Regions from separate parts of the Mesorhizobium sp. M0045 genome, predicted to be linked through region 1. Evidence: predicted binding sites of a transcription regulator. Region 1 holds the regulator's gene; the other holds the start of a gene.

Region 1 (5,540 bases):
CGGCCCGGTGCGGCCCGACAGCTATGATTTCTCCTTCGACAGCTATTTCGCGGGCATCGGCGGCAGCGGCTTCTTTCTCGGGAATCCGAAAGTCGTGGCGTCGGGCAGCATGCCGCTTGCCGCGCGGCTTTCTTCCGCGATCGAAGACGCGCGCGAATCCATCGCCGACCATATCCGCAGCCGCATCGGCGCCGCCGAGGGCGAGATTGCTGCTGCGCTGATCGTTGGCGTGCGCGCCGGCATTCCCGAGGAGATCAACGAAGCGATGCGGCGTACAGGCATCTACCACATCATCTCCATCTCGGGGCTGCATATGGCGTTGGTCGCCGGCACCATCATGGCGCTGCTGCGCGGTGCCTTTGCGCTGTTTCCCGACTTCTCATCGCGACGGCCGGTCAAAAAATATGCCGCCGCCGCCGCGCTTTTTTCGATTGCGGCGTACCTCGTCTTTTCCGGCATTGTGGTGGCGGCCGAACGCAGCTTCATCATGCTGGCGGTGATGCTCATCGCCGTGCTGTTCGACCGGGCCGCGCTCACCATGCGCAATCTGGCGATCTCGGCCATCGCGGTCATCGTAGTGTCGCCGCACGAGGTGGTCGGTCCGAGCTTCCAGATGTCCTTCGCCGCGACGGCGGCCCTTGTCGGCGCCTATGCCGGCTGGTCCGATTACCGCACCGGCAGGGCCACCACGCCGCCGCCCCGGCGATCGCCGCTACGCTTGGCCACTCGAAAGGTCCTGCTGGGCATGGGCGGCCTGGCGATGACCTCGATCATTGCAGGGAGCGCCACGGCGCTTTTCGCCATATGGCATTTCCAGCGCGTAGCGCCGCTCAGCCTGTTCGCCAATCTGGCCATCATGCCTATCGTCTCACTGGTCGTCATGCCCTTTGCCGTGCTCAGCGCGCTGGCGATGCCGTTCGGCGCGGATGGGCCTTTCCTCTACGTGATGGGCAACGGGCTGACGGCGATGATCGCCCTGTCCGGGTGGATCTCCGAGCGCTCGCCGATCGATGCGGTCGGACTGATTTCGCTGAGATCTGTCCTTTTGGTGACGATCGCCCTCGTCATTGCCAGCATGGCGACGACCTGGTTGCGGCTCGCGGCAATTCCTTTTGCGCTCGCTGGCTTGCTAACGACAACGCAGACGCGCGTACCCGACGTATTGATCTCGGAGGACGCACGGCTGGTCGCGCTGCCGATCGGCAGCGGTGAGCTCGCGGTCAACCGGGCACGCCCGAATGAGTTCACCATCGACAACTGGAAACGCGCGCTCACATCAGAGGCTATCGTCGCGCCGGAAACACCTGGAAAGAACGATCCGCAATTCGACATTGCCGATCCGGCCGACCTACCGCCGGGCATGCCGTTCATTTGCACGGACGGTCTCTGCCTCGCCAGGCATCCATCCGGCGCGATCATTGCGCAAGCCAAGGACCGCGATACCGCACGGCCAGCCTGCGCCTTCGCCAGCTTGATCGTCATCGACGACGCCACCGCCCATAATCCCTGCTACTACGACCGGCTGGTCCTCGTCGTCACCAAACGGCAACTGGCGCGCGCGGGAAGTGCGGCCGTCTATTTCGATCCACAAGCGGCAACACGCGCCGAAATCCGCTTCGCCGTCGAAAAATCATACCGGCCCTGGCACGTGCAGCGGAAATTTTCACGCGCGGCGCGCGGCCTGCCGCCATACCGCAGGGCCGACAATCCAAAAGCCGGCACCAAGGGCGCAACTCAGTAGCGGCGGATCAGCCCAACGAGCTTGCCCTGCACCTTGACCCTGTCTGGTCCGAAGATGCGCGTCTCGTAGGCCGGATTGGCGGCCTCCAGGGCGATCGAGGCGCCCTTGCGGCGGAACCGCTTCAGCGTCGCTTCCTCCTCGTCGACCAGGGCCACCACGATCTCACCGGGGCTCGCCGTATCGGCGTTGCGGATGATCACCGTGTCGCCGTCGAAAATGCCAGCCTCGATCATCGAATCGCCTTTGACCTCGAGCGCATAATGCTCGCCGCCCATGATCATATCCGGCGGCACCGAAATCGAATGCGTCTGGTGCTGGATAGCATCGATCGGCACACCAGCGGCGATGCGGCCCATTACCGGGATCGAAACGGCGGCGACGACATCGTCGTCATTGCCGGCTGCAGGGACGCGCGACGATGTGGGCTTGCCCTGCCGAGGGGCACCTTGCCCAAGACTGCCCTGGATGACACTCGGCGAGAACTTGCGTGCCGCATTGAGGCCGGGGGCGATCGAGTCAGGCAGGCGTAGTACCTCCAGCGCACGGGCCCGGTTGGGCAAACGGCGAATGAAGCCGCGCTCCTCCAGCGCCGTAATCAGTCGGTGGATTCCGGATTTGGAAGCCAGGTCGAGCGCTTCCTTCATCTCGTCGAAGGAAGGTGGGATACCGCTTTCCTTCAACCTTTCGTGGATGAACATAAGCAGTTCGTGTTGTTTGCGTGTCAGCATAGCGACCCCCAACAGAATCAGAAAACAAACCCAGAACAGACACTATCTGTTCCAGTTGTGTTCCGCAACTGTTTAAAGTTTAATGAATGCGTTAAGGCTCGGGAAACAAACGACGTCCCCTACCGGCGTACCGTATTTTTACCGCCGCGAGCCTCATCGCCTTGATTCTGCTTTCGTTTGCGCCGTTCTGGCCTCCTAGAAGGCGGCACTGGCATCGGCGGTCGGTCGGCAAAGGGCACGGAATTGAACCCGTATCGACTGTGCGGTTGGTCAATGCGCCGTGAACGAAACGAACTCAAAACGCCAACCTTGGGTTAATTCCTGGTTTCCACCGCCTGGTCAGGCTGCTTCTCGCCGGTGGAGCCTTGCTACGCGCCACCCGGTAATGGAAGAACAGTCGATACGTGTCGGGCGTTGCGTTGAATCTTTGGGGGGAGCAGACAAATCATGACAGGAATTCCCGATCTCGCGGCCATAAAGGCGATGGATGCCGCAGATCCGCTGGGCGCGATACGTGACCGCTTTGTGTTGCCGCAAGGAGTGATCTATCTCGACGGCAATTCGCTAGGAGCTGCTTCACGTGCCGCTTTCGATGAACTGTACAAGGCCGCGACCGAGGAATGGTCGCATGATCTCATCCGCGCATGGAACACGGCCGGCTGGTTCAACATGCCGCTTGAACTTGGCGACCAGCTCGGGCGCCTGATCGGTGCCGCGGTCGGCCAGACGGTGGTCTGCGACACGACGTCGGTCAACATCTACAAGCTGCTGCACGCCGCCATGGCCATGCGACCGGAGCGGCAGGCCATCGTCGCCGAGGGCGATAGTTTTCCGACAGACCTCTACATGGCTGAGGGTGTGGTTTCGACGCGAAAAGATGCGCTGCTGCGCCTCTCGGGGGTCGACGCGCCGACCATCGAGGAGCTGATCGACGATCGCACCGCCGTGGTGCTGGTCAACCACGTCAACTACAAATCGGGCGAACTGCGCGACATGCCGGCTCTGACGCGCAGGGCCCAGGAAGCCGGGGCGATGATCGTCTGGGATCTCTGCCACACCGCTGGCGCGATGCCAGTCGAGCTCGACAAAGCCAACGCCGATTTTGCCGTTGGCTGCACCTACAAATATCTGAATGGCGGCCCGGGCGCGCCTGCCTTCATCTATGCGGCTGAGCGGCATCTTTCCGACATCCAGCAGCCGCTCACCGGCTGGTGGGGCCATGCACGGCCCTTCGCCTTCGAGCCAGGCTATGCGGCCGGCACCGGCATCCGCCGGTTTCTGTGCGGCACCCAGCCGATCCTTTCGATGCGCACGCTGAAGGGCGCGCTCGACATCTGGGACGATGTCGACATGACGGCGGTGCGCAAGAAGAGCATCGCACTGGCCGATCTGTTCATCGAGCTTGTCGAGGCAAAGTGCGGCACTTACGGTCTCACGCTCGAAAGCACGCGCGACGGGGAAAAACGCGGCAGCCAGATTTCATTCATGCATGAGCATGGCTACCAGATCATGCGCGCGCTGATCGAACGTGGTGTGATCGGCGATTTTCGCGCGCCATCGACCATGCGCTTCGGCTTCACCCCGCTCTATGTCGGCTATGCCGATGTCTGGCAGGCCGTCGAAGTGCTTGAGGACATCCTGCGCACCGGTGCGTGGAAGGATGCGCGCTTCGCCATCAAGGCGGCTGTCACTTGAGATCGATGCGAGAGCTGGAATCGTGAGGCTGGCGACGACGCGCCGCGCGATGCTCGCGGCCAGGTTGCAAGGCCATAATTGCCAGGGAGGGCGCAGGGTGTTCGAACGTCACATTGCCGATTGGGACAACGCCTATGCCAACGGCGCCAACATAGCCGGCAGCGATCGCTGGCCGGCGGCCTGGGTCGAGCCCGCGCAGGTTTTCCGCGAGGCGCTTTCGACCGAGGGCAGGGCGCGGCTCGACCTGGCCTATGGCGATAACCCGCGCAACCGGCTCGATCTTTTCCTGCCGGCCACCAAGCCGAAGGGGGTCGTGGTGTTCGTCCATGGCGGCTACTGGATGGCATTCGACAAGAGTTTCTGGTCACATCTTGCCGCGGGCGCTGTTGATCGCGGCTATGCAGTTGCCATGCCGTCCTACACGCTCTGTCCGCAGATACGCATTGGCGGCATCGTCAAAGAAGTCGGCGCGGCGATAGGCAAGGCGGCGGCGATGGTCGCAGGGCCGCTGATGCTGACCGGGCACTCGGCCGGCGGCCATCTTGTTAGCCGGATGGTTACCAGGACGACGCCGCTGGCGCCCGAAGTGGTCCGGCGCGTTCGTCACGTGGTGTCGATCTCGGGAGTGTATGATTTGCGCCCGATCATGCGCACCGGCATGAACGAGACGCTGGCGATCGATGAGGCCGAGGCGCAGGCCGAAAGTCCGGTGCTGCTGCGCCCGATGGACAAGGCCCGCCTGACCTGCTGGGCCGGCGGCGGCGAGCGCGCCGAATTCCTGCGCCAGAGCGCGTTGCTGGCCAACATCTGGATCGGCCTGGGTGCCGCGACCAGCTCCGTAGTCGAGCCCGACCGGCATCATTTCAACATCATCGACGGTTTGGCCGATCCAGACCATCCGCTGACCCGGACCTTGATTTCGGAGTGAGGCAGGTTCAGCGTAGCATCAGCACGTCGCAGGGGGAGCCCGCCGCCGCAGCAGGCGCGAACGGCGCGCGGACGATCAGCCCGTTGGCATCGGCCAGCATTTTCAGCATCGAGGAGTCCTGGATGCCGAACGGCGTCGCCACGAGCGCACCAGCGTCGTCTGTGACAACAGCCCGCACATAATCTTGCCTGAGATCGTTGGCCGGCATGGCAGCACCGAGCCGTGCCCGACGGATATCCTGCTGAAAGGCGCGGCCGCCGAGCCGTGCCAGCAGCGGCTTCAGGAAGAGCTGAGCGCAGACCAGGCTCGCCACGGGGTTGCCGGGCAGGCCGATGCAGCGAACGTCGCCCAGCCGCCCGAACATCAGCGGCTTGCCCGGTCGCATGGCGATCTTCCAGAAATCGAGCGTCATGCCTTGCCCGGTCAGCACGTCATGGACGAAGTCGTG
Region 2 (5,540 bases), on a different contig from region 1:
CTGCGCAACGTGTTTGCGCTGCACGTGCTGAGCGATTCGATGGTGCCGCGCTACGAGCCCGGCGAGATGATCTATTGCGGCGGCCGCGAGGCCGTGCCCGGCGACCATGTGGTAATCGAGACGCTGCCCGAAGAGAACGAGCAAAACGGCAAGGCTTTCATCAAAAAGCTGGTCAAGCGCACCGCCGCCGAACTGATCGTCGAGCAGTACAATCCGCCCAAAACGCTGACCTTCAACCGCTACGCCATCAAGAACGTCTTCCGCGTCATCCCGCTCAAGGAACTGCTGGGGTATTGACGGACCGCTTTCCCTTCTCCCCTTGTGGGAGAAGGTGGCCGAGCGAAGCTCGGTCGGATGAGGGGTGCCGGACGGATCGCTACGTAAGGCTTTAAAATCGTTTCATATTTTAACGCCGAGTTTCTTCCAGCACCCCTCATCCGGCTCGGCGCTACGCGCCGATCCACCTTCTCCCACAAGGGGAGAAGGAAGTTCCCCCTCAAGCCCGCCTCGACTGCTCCGGCTCTTGACCGTTGAGCAGGTGCGCCTCGGCGCGCACCCGCTGCCGGTCGTCGATGAAGGCGGCCTGGATCGAAACGGCGGCGCCCGGCAGGCCATCGGCACGGCAGGCCTTGCAGATGAGGCGCCCCGAAAGCGCTGATAGCGGCGTCTCCGGCCTCACCCCATGCCGCTTGAGCTCGGCCGGCTTCCACCACCTGTTACGGCCGCAATCGATGCACTCGACGGCAATCGAGACGACATCGGCGATCGTCGCTTCCTTGCCCGCCAATGCCATAGCCATCCCCATCATTGTTCCTGCTTTGTTCCACATCATTATCGGTTTTCGAGGCGGAGTCGAGTCGGTTCCGCTTACATCAACGTTAAAGTTTCGCTTGTTCGGATATTTGAGTTATGCTTATATATCATGCGGGCTGGAATCGGCGCGAGCCACAGAACCGCAGCCGGCCGGCAGCGAGGGAGCGACGATGAACCCAGCCCAGTTCGCCCATGCCTGCGGCTATAGCGGCGACAGCCCGGCCATGCTTGCCGCTTTCGCGGCCATCCGCCAGGACGGCATCCGCAAGGCACGCCAGGGTCATCGCCAGCGCAAGGCGGCGATTGACCAGATGAAGCCGAGCCGCGCTCTGTTCCTGGCGGCGATCCGTCCGGCGCAGTCAGCCGAGGAGGCACTCGAGGACGCCGCCCGCTTCCTGTCGATGTTCCGCAACATGCCGCGCTGGCGGCAGGAAAGGCGCGCCTCCGACCTCGCCCGTGCCAGACAGCAGCGCCTCTTCGCCCGCTTCTTCCGCCGCTACGGCCACCGCCTCTGGGCGCTCGAGATCACCTGAAGGCGCGCGGGCCTCCCTTGCGAGTCAAAACGGATATTGCGATCGCCGACGTCGCACCGTATGTCTTCGCGCGATGAGCGAGATCGAATTCCGTAGCGCGCAGGCGCCCGACCTGCCGGCGATCGTTGCAATGCTTGCCGACGATGTGCTCGGCGCAGACCGGGAAGACCCATCCACGCCGCTTGCGCCATCCTATCTCGATGCCTTCAGCGCAATCGATGCCGACCCCAACCAGTTGCTGGCCGTGGCTGTCGAGGCCGGGCAAGTGGTCGGGACCCTGCAACTCACCTTCCTTCCGGGTATCTCCAGGAAGGGTGCCTGGCGCGGCCAGATCGAAGGCGTTCGCGTCGCCCGGCAATGGCGCTCGCGCGGCGTCGGCAAGCTGATGGTCGAATGGGCGATTGAAACGTGCCGTTCGCGCAATTGCAGCTTCGTCCAACTCACCACGGACAAAGGTCGACGGGAGGCGCACGCTTTTTACGAGCGCCTCGGTTTCACCGCCAGTCATCTCGGTTACAAGATGGCGCTGTAGATCAGCATTTCATCGCATTCAGCGCCGACTGCTCATCTTCGCTACCCCACCCTGGATGGAGCATTGACAAGCCGGCCTATCGCCTTGCTCCATTCGCCCATGATTTACGACCGACCGTGGCTTGAAAAAGCCTTTCGCGCAAAGCCCCGGCAGAAGTTCTTCTGGGGCCATCAGCCGTCCAAGGACGGCCGCATAACCGCGTCGTGCTTCAGCCAGTGGTGGCATGCGCCCTTTACCATCGATGGCCTGAGCTATCCGACTGCCGAACACTGGATGATGGCCGAGAAGGCTCGCCTGTTCGGTGATGCTCAGACGGCAACGCAATCCTCAGGGCGACGAGCCCCAAGCAGGCAAAGCAGCTTGGCCGTCAGGTGAGCGGCTTCGATGGCACCAAATGGGATGCCGACAAATATCGCATCGTCTGCGAAGGGAGCTTTCAGAAGTTCCGACAGAATGCGGTGCTGCGCGATTATCTGCTGTCGACGCATGACCGGGTGCTGGCCGAGGCCAGCCCTGTCGACCGGGTGTGGGGCATTGGTCTTGCGGCGGATGACGAGAGGGCAGTGAACCCGCTGCTGTGGCGCGGCGAGAACCTGTTGGGATTCGCGCTGATGCAGGCCCGCGATCGGCTGCGCGGCTGAACATTGGCACCCGCTCGTCATCAGCGGCAGCTTCCGCTGCTTGACAATCCGCCGGCAATGTTCTCTTTATGTTCCTACCACACTTGAGACAATGCGGCGTTCGAGCCGCCGCGGGCGAACGGGCCGGATGGAAGCCAACATCCTCCACGCGGATCTGGATGCCTTCTATGCCTCGGTCGAACAATTGCTCGACCCGGCCTTGCGCGGCAAGCCGATTGCCGTCGGCGGCGGGGTAGTGCTTGCCGCATCCTATGAGGCCAAGGCGTTCGGCGTGCGCGGCGGCATGCCGGGACGGCGGGCGCGGGAACTCTGCCCGCAACTCATTTTCGTCGGCGGCCATTTCAAGGACTATCAGCGGCTGGGCGATGCGGCAATCAAGGTGCTCGGCGATTTCACGCCGGTGGTCGAGCGGATTTCGATCGACGAGGCCTTTGCCGACGTCGCCGGCTGCACCCATTTGTTCGGCTCGCCCGCCGAGATCGCCGGCAAGATCCGCCGCCGCGTGCGGGCCGAACTCGGCTTGCCAATCTCGGTCGGCGTGGCCCGCACCAAGCATCTGGCCAAGATCGCGTCACAGGTCGCAAAACCTGACGGGCTGGTGGTGGTCGATCCGCGCCACGAGCTGGAGTTCCTGCACCACCTGCCGGTCGAGCTGATGTGGGGTGTCGGCCCGGTCACCAGGGAGCGGCTGGCCGGTATCGGCGTCAACACCATCGGAGAGTTGGCGAAGACCAACAGTGGCGCGCTGGAGCGCCTGCTCGGGCCGGCGGCGGGGGAGAAACTGAATGCGCTGGCGTGGAACCGCGATCCGCGCAAGCTTGAGACGCAGCGCCGGGCGCGCTCGGCCGGCGCGCAATCGGCGCTCGGCCGAAAATCGGCCGACGAGCAGGTCTTCGTCCCCGCCCTGCTGCATCTGGCCGACAGGGTCGCCACCAGGTTGCGTGCGAAATCCCGGCCCGGCCGCACGGTGACGGTTCGCGTCCGCTTTGCCGATTTGCGCTCGGTGACGCGCTCGGTCACGCTCGACCAGCCGATTTCGGCAACCGCCATGCTGGCCGAAATCGCCGAGGCGCTGGTGCGCAAGGTGCTCATCGACCATCCGCACGAAAAGACAATCTCGCTGCTGGCGATCGCCGTATCGCATCTGGAGCAGCATGCCGGCCTGCAACTGGAACTGCCGCTCGGGCTCGACGACGACCGCCGCCGCCCCGGCACCCGGAAGGGCGCGGCGCGCTGGACCGCGGATCGCGCCATCGACAAGATCCGCGACCGCTTCGGCTGGGAGGCGGTCGGCTACGCCTCGGTCGCGCTCGGACTACAGCGGTCGGTTCCCGACGCATTTCGGGAGTTGGCCGAGAAGGAATTGTGAGTTGCGCGGCGGGGGCGAAAAAGAATTATCTGACAGGAGCCAGGGGCGATACGGCCGGCCCGTTCAAAGCCGTGCCGTCGACGGCAAAATGCGAGCCGTGGCAGGGGCAGTCCCAGCAGCGTTCCAATGAGTTCCAATGAACGTGGCAGCCGACATGGGTGCATGCGGCCGAGCGCTTGTGGAGCGTGCCGTCCTCATCGCGAAAAGCCGCGACTTTGGTAAGCCCTTCGCGCACGATAGCGCCCTCTCCCGGCCGCAGCTTATCGGCGGAATCGATTTCGCCAGGCGCGACATACTCGGCAAAACTCCTGATCGCTGTCGCATTCTCCACCAAATAGTCGCCGATCGCGCGTGCCGTCTTGCGGGAGGGTTCGTAAAGTTCCCGCCAAGGGCTTTCCCCCTTCAGGATCAGGTCGGAAACCAATTGGCCGGCAACAACCCCATGGGTGATGCCCTGACCGGAATCGCCGGTGACCACGAAGACATGCCGGTTGCCGGGATTGCGGCCGATGAACCCGGCATGGTCGACGGTCTCCATCACCTGCCCGGACCATCGATTGGCTTCGCTGCCGATATCGGGCACCAACCCTTTGATCCAGTCCGCCAGGGCCGCGAAGCGGTCGTCAGCATCGTCGGCCTGCCCTGTCTTGTGGTCCTCACCACCGACGATCAGAAAGTCGGTTTTGCCTTCACTAGGCTGCAGGCGAACGTAGTGATAGGGATCCAGCGTGTCCCAATAGAGTGCATCCGGCAAAACGTTGCGCGCGATCTCGAACGCCATCGCGTAGGTCCGATACGGCGCTTGCTTGGTGTGGAGCGCGACCCGATCGTTGATCGGCGAATTGGTGGCGACAACGGCCGATCTGGCAGACACGGTAAAGCCTGAGACCGTGCTTACGCGGACGCCGCCGTCGGTCTCCGCGACCTTGTCGACGATGGTCTCCGCATAAAGCATGCCGCCGCGCGCGCGAATGCCCGCAGCCAGCCCGCGGAGATATTTGAGCGGGTGAAATGTCGCCTGATTGGCGTAGCGAAGGACGGGCGTATCCGAAAAGCCTGCAAACGGCACGCCCGCGGTTTTCTCGACGTCGACACCAATCTTCAGAGCGACGTCCAGTTCGCGCTCGATGACGGATTCCCTTCTGCCTGACGCCGGAACCAGAAAGCCGTCGAGGCGGCGGAAATCACACGCGATACCCTCTGCTTCCTGGATCGATTGGACACGGTCGATAGCCGCCGACTGGCTTTGGTAGTAAATCCGCGCCAGTTCCTCGCCGCGCAATTTGATCAGTTCCGAAAAGTAGTCGTCGCAGATCGACGACAGATGCGCGGTGGTGCGTGCAGTCATGCCGCTTCCGATCCGGCCGCGATCGAGCACCGCCACCTTTTGCCCGGCGACGGCCAATTCGTAGGCGACCGACAGTCCGGCAATGCCAGATCCGACGACCACCACATCGACCTGTTCACTCCGCTCGAGCGGAACCGCCTCAGGCGCGACTTCGGTTGCCGCCCAAAGCGATACAGTCCTTTCATCGCTGACATTCATTGGCGGAACTTCCAGACGTGATAGCCGGTAAACGGACGCGAGGGTTCAAAGTTCCTCGACGCCTGAATGCCTGCGTAAGCTTGACGTCACCGCCGGTCCGCCCCGA

The links. The regulator LexA, encoded in region 1, represses DNA repair genes until DNA is damaged. The targets are predictions, from matches to a motif close to TGTTCNNNNTGTGTTCNG.
Region 2: a site for LexA is predicted at 2,578-2,595, ahead of dinB (DNA polymerase IV). Genes of this name have one in related genera too.

What each region holds. Positions count from the first base shown of each region.
Region 1 covers NZ_JAMYUY010000011.1:177,214-182,753, reverse strand. The annotation lists gene NKJ72_RS19135 (ComEC/Rec2 family competence protein) at 1-1,741, shown strand, start outside; gene lexA (transcriptional repressor LexA) at 1,735-2,469, opposite strand; gene kynU (kynureninase) at 2,917-4,164, shown strand; gene NKJ72_RS19120 (hormone-sensitive lipase) at 4,262-5,092, shown strand; gene NKJ72_RS19115 (molybdopterin molybdotransferase MoeA) at 5,100-5,540, opposite strand, start outside.
Region 2 covers NZ_JAMYUY010000001.1:349,367-354,906, forward strand. The annotation lists gene NKJ72_RS01760 (XRE family transcriptional regulator) at 1-297, shown strand, start outside; gene NKJ72_RS01765 (hypothetical protein) at 497-799, opposite strand; gene NKJ72_RS01770 (hypothetical protein) at 984-1,346, shown strand; gene NKJ72_RS01775 (GNAT family N-acetyltransferase) at 1,420-1,878, shown strand; partial or broken gene ybiA (riboflavin biosynthesis intermediates N-glycosidase) at 1,978-2,519, shown strand; gene dinB (DNA polymerase IV) at 2,647-3,888, shown strand; gene NKJ72_RS01790 (FAD-dependent oxidoreductase) at 3,914-5,434, opposite strand.